DNA from 2 places in the Metabacillus sediminis genome. Region 1 is predicted to be linked to the other one. Evidence: riboswitches for the same ligand, from Rfam matches in the RefSeq annotation. Region 1 holds a riboswitch; the other holds the start of a gene.
The links. A riboswitch is a leader RNA that binds a small molecule or an ion and turns the genes downstream of it on or off. The one in region 1 is predicted to bind S-adenosylmethionine.
Positions count from the first base shown of each region.

Region 2: it holds a riboswitch for S-adenosylmethionine, as region 1 does, so the genes downstream of both, WCV65_RS09550 (YezD family protein) here and metK (methionine adenosyltransferase) in region 1, are expected to answer to the same signal.

Region 1 covers NZ_CP147407.1:3,087,525-3,089,728, reverse strand. The annotation lists gene WCV65_RS16000 (hypothetical protein) at 382-636, shown strand; SAM riboswitch class I at 765-894, shown strand; gene metK (methionine adenosyltransferase) at 1,108-2,204, shown strand, end outside.
Region 2 covers NZ_CP147407.1:1,810,836-1,813,039, reverse strand. The annotation lists gene WCV65_RS09560 (inorganic phosphate transporter) at 1-236, opposite strand, end outside; gene WCV65_RS09555 (phosphoadenylyl-sulfate reductase) at 250-951, opposite strand; gene WCV65_RS09550 (YezD family protein) at 1,075-1,218, opposite strand; SAM riboswitch class I at 1,285-1,390, opposite strand; gene WCV65_RS09545 (hypothetical protein) at 1,556-2,204, shown strand, end outside.

The DNA of each region.
Region 1 (2,204 bases):
AACCGATCTGATCGGCCGGAAACGAAGCAGGACTGGCTGGAAAACGATCCAGACCAGCTGGAAAAAATAGTTTGGCTGGAATAGCGAAGGGATTGGCTGGAAAACCCGTCTGACCGGCCGGAAACGAAGCAGGACTGGCTGGAAAACGATCCAGACCGGCTGGAAAAAATAGTTTGGCCTGAAAAGTGGTGGGACCGGCTGGAAAACCGGTCTGATGGGCCAGAAACGAAGCAGGACTGGCTGGAAAACGTACCAGACCGGCTGGAAAAAATAGTTTGGCTGAAAAAGTTGTGGGATTAGCTGGAAAACCAATCTGATCGGCCGGAAACGGAGTGGGACTGGCTGGAAAACGTACCAGACCGGCTGGAAAAAAAAGTTTGGGTGAAAAAGTATTGGGATCGGCTGGAAAACCGATCTGACCGGCCGGAAACGGAGCGTGACCGGCTGAAAAACGTACCAGACCGGCTGGAAAAAAAAGTTTGGCCGGAAAAGCGAAGGGATCGGCTGGAAAACCCGTCTGATCGCCCGAAAAGCGACCGGGACCGGCTGGATAAGAAGCTAAACCCGCCAGAAAACGGCCCAGATCCGCTCGAAAAGTGCACCGCCGAACAAAAAGTAAAATTCATCCCCAACTAAAATAAATCTATAACTGAATCCATCATAAGCCCATCTTTCCTGCTGCCCTGTCTTTTTTGGGAGAAAGCTTGTCATTTTTTGTTGACATTTGCGGGAAATTTGGGGTAATATATGTCCTTGAACGGATTCTCTTATCCCGAGCTGGCGGAGGGACAGGCCCTATGAAGCCCAGCAACCTGCAAGACTTGAAAACGTAATGTTTTCACTCATGCAAAGGTGCTAACCTGACGCAAGGCTGTAGTCCTTGAGCGATAAGAGTGAAAGGCTGAAAATCAACTCCTTTCCTCTATTAAGTGGGAAGGGTTTTTTTATGCAGTCTGGAATCTTTTCCCTTTATGACTATTGTTAGGGAAGATTCTTAAATAAAGCGAAAGATAAGTAATGGGAACGAGTTCCGTCTCAAAAAAAGAGGGGAAGTACATAACTGAACCTTACCAATAGAACAGCTGAATTTTCAGAGGAGGAATTACTATGTCGATTAAACGCCATCTTTTCACATCAGAATCCGTTACGGAAGGACATCCGGATAAGATTTGTGACCAAATTTCAGACTCCATTTTGGATGCCATTCTTGCCAACGATCCGAATGCACGTGTAGCTTGTGAAACATCTGTTACAACAGGACTTGTTCTTGTAGCTGGAGAAATCACGACTTCGACTTATGTCGATATCCCTAAAATTGTTCGTGAAACAGTTAAGGAAATCGGTTATACACGCGCAAAATACGGCTTTGATGCTGAAACATGTGCCGTTCTTACTTCGATCGATGAACAGTCAGCTGACATCGCAATGGGAGTTGACCAGGCACTTGAAGCACGTGAAGGCCAAATGACAGACGCTGAGATTGATGCAATTGGAGCGGGTGACCAAGGGCTGATGTTCGGATTTGCATGCAACGAAACGAAGGAGCTAATGCCTCTTCCTATTTCACTTGCACACAAATTGGCGCGCCGTCTGACAGAAGTACGCAAGGAAGAAATTCTTCCATACCTTCGTCCAGACGGGAAAACGCAAGTTACGGTTGAATATGATGAAAACAACAATCCGGTTCGTGTAGATACAATTGTTATTTCTACACAGCATCACCCTGAAATTTCTTTGGAGCAAATTCAGCGCAACCTTAAAGAATTTGTTATCAAACCTGTCGTTCCTGCAGAATTGATTGATGAGAACACGAAATATTTCATCAATCCGACTGGCCGCTTCGTAATCGGAGGACCTCAAGGTGATGCAGGTCTTACTGGCCGTAAAATCATCGTTGATACGTATGGCGGATATGCTCGTCACGGCGGTGGAGCATTCTCTGGTAAGGATGCTACAAAAGTGGACCGCTCTGCGGCTTATGCAGCTCGCTACGTTGCGAAAAACATCGTTGCTGCCGGGCTTGCTGACAAATGTGAAGTTCAGCTTGCGTACGCAATCGGTGTAGCACAGCCGGTATCCATCTCCATCGATACATTCGGAACAGGTAAAGCAAGCGAGGAAGTTTTAGTTGAAGCGGTTCGCAATAACTTTGATCTTCGCCCTGCAGGCATTATCAAAATGCTTGATCTTCGCCGTCCAATTTA
Region 2 (2,204 bases), 1.3 Mb from region 1:
AGGACGATTTGCAATGTAATCATCGACTGGGGAATAATTCCCGAGCTGATGGTTTTAACGACTTCTCCTCCCCCGAGTACTGCGCCAAGAACTACGCCCGCGCCGCAGAGCAGGAGTGCTGCCATTCTGCGTTTTATTGCCCCTGATCCGTACGCGACACCCATGGAAGCAGCCGCTCCGCTTGCCCCAATATTCATTGCGAAAAATAAACTCAGGATGATCGCTGCAGCTTCCATCATAGCAGAGCCCTCAACCGTGCAGACCGCATTCTGTCTTTTGGCTGCCATTCCAGCGGCCGGATCTCGCATCATTTACATCGATTGCAGGCTGGGTGCATGGCTTGCATCCGATGCTCGGGTATCCTTGATCGTGGAGAACATTGTAATCCAAATCATTTTTGTGGGCATAACGCCAGACATCTTTCCATGTCCAGTGAATGAGCGGGCAGATTTTAACATTTTCGAATTTATCATCTCTGTTCAGAAACTGGGTGTTTTTCCTTGAAGGAGATTGCTCTCTGCGCAATCCGGAAATCCATGCTTTTTCGCTGCTCATAACCTCTCTGAGAGGAAGCACTTTCCTGATTCTGCAGCATTCATTCGGATCCCTCTTCCATAGTTCATCCCCGTGCTTTGCAGCCTGTTCAGCTACAGTTAGAGGCGGCTTTTTCAATAAAATATTTAAATCTGGGTACCTTGCCTTTACACGGTCAATCAAATCATAGGTTTCTTTAAAATGGAGCTCTGTATCTAAAAATACGATTCTGGCATCCTTTTTAATTTTTGATATGAGCTCGATCAGAACAATCCCTTCAATACCAAAGCTGCATGCGTAAACTAAATCGTCCTGATAATGTGAATACGCCCATTTTAGAACGTTGAGCGCTTCGACCGTTTTGTCATCATTTTCGAATTCTGGAGCGGTTTCTGTCCAATTTTCGAATGTCAGCATAAATTTACACTCCTCTTTTTTAAAACCAACGCAAAAAGGCAGGAACGCGCCGCTGCATAAACAAAGAGCAGGCAAACCGTTCCCGCCTCTAGTTTGTCTAGTCAGCGTACTCATATTGGATTTTTATTTCAGTCTGACTTTTTCATTTTTCTCAAGCTGAATGATCTTACCATCCTGGACAACCAGGGTGATGGATCCGTATTTCATTGCCTGAAGCATTTCTTTTAGCTTTCCGATAACTTCTTCAAGCTGATCCTGCTCCCCCACGGACAGCCCCTCCCCAATACAAAAATAAAAAGCCTTCCATTTTAGAAAGACTTGTGAGGTGTATTCCCCTTATCTCCCAAAATGGATTCCATTTTGCTGGATTTAGCACCTTGCTTTCAAGCAGGTTGCCGGGTTTCAAAGGGCCAGGTCCCTCCACCGCTCTGGATAAGTATGATGTGTTATTGATTTCAAATTTTAGCACAATTCGAACGATTGTCAACCCGAGTTATCGGGTAGGTTTTATAAAAAATCTAAAAATGTGCGAATTACCCAGTGATTTCAGCAGCTTAGAATTTTTTTTGTCAGTAGGATACAATTAGCTAAAGAGGTGAAATTCATGAAAAAGACGATTGTTTCATGGAGCGGCGGAAAAGACAGTACAATCATGCTTCACAGGCTTTTGCAAAACCCGGAATATCATATCTCCGGACTTTTTACATCGATCAACCGGGTTGCCCGCAGCGTCCCTTTTCATGGAATCAGAGAGGATTTGCTTAAAGATCAGGCAGCAAGCCTCGGTCTTGCTATTCAATTCATAGAACTCTCTCCATCTCCATCTAATAATGAATATGAGGAGAGCCTGGGCGAATTTCTTAAAAGCTGCAAAGAAAATCAAATCACTCATGCTGCTTTTGGCGACATCTTTTTAAAGGATATTCGGGAATATAGAGAAAACCTTGTCATGGACAGTGGTTTACAGGCTGTTTTTCCTCTATGGAGAGAGCGGACCGACTCTTTGGCTGGACAATTTATAGCTGATGGCTATAAAGCGTTTATTTGCGGTATAGATGGATCGAAGCTTCCATATTCTTTACTGGGACATCACTATGATGGAGCATTCATTGAAACCATAAAAAAATCAGCCGATCCATGCGGAGAAAACGGGGAGTTTCATACCTTTGTGTACGGCGGACCGATTTTCAGCACAGAGCTTTCATTTGCGGCAGCCGGCACGGAAAACACGTTTTCTGATTTCCGTACACTTT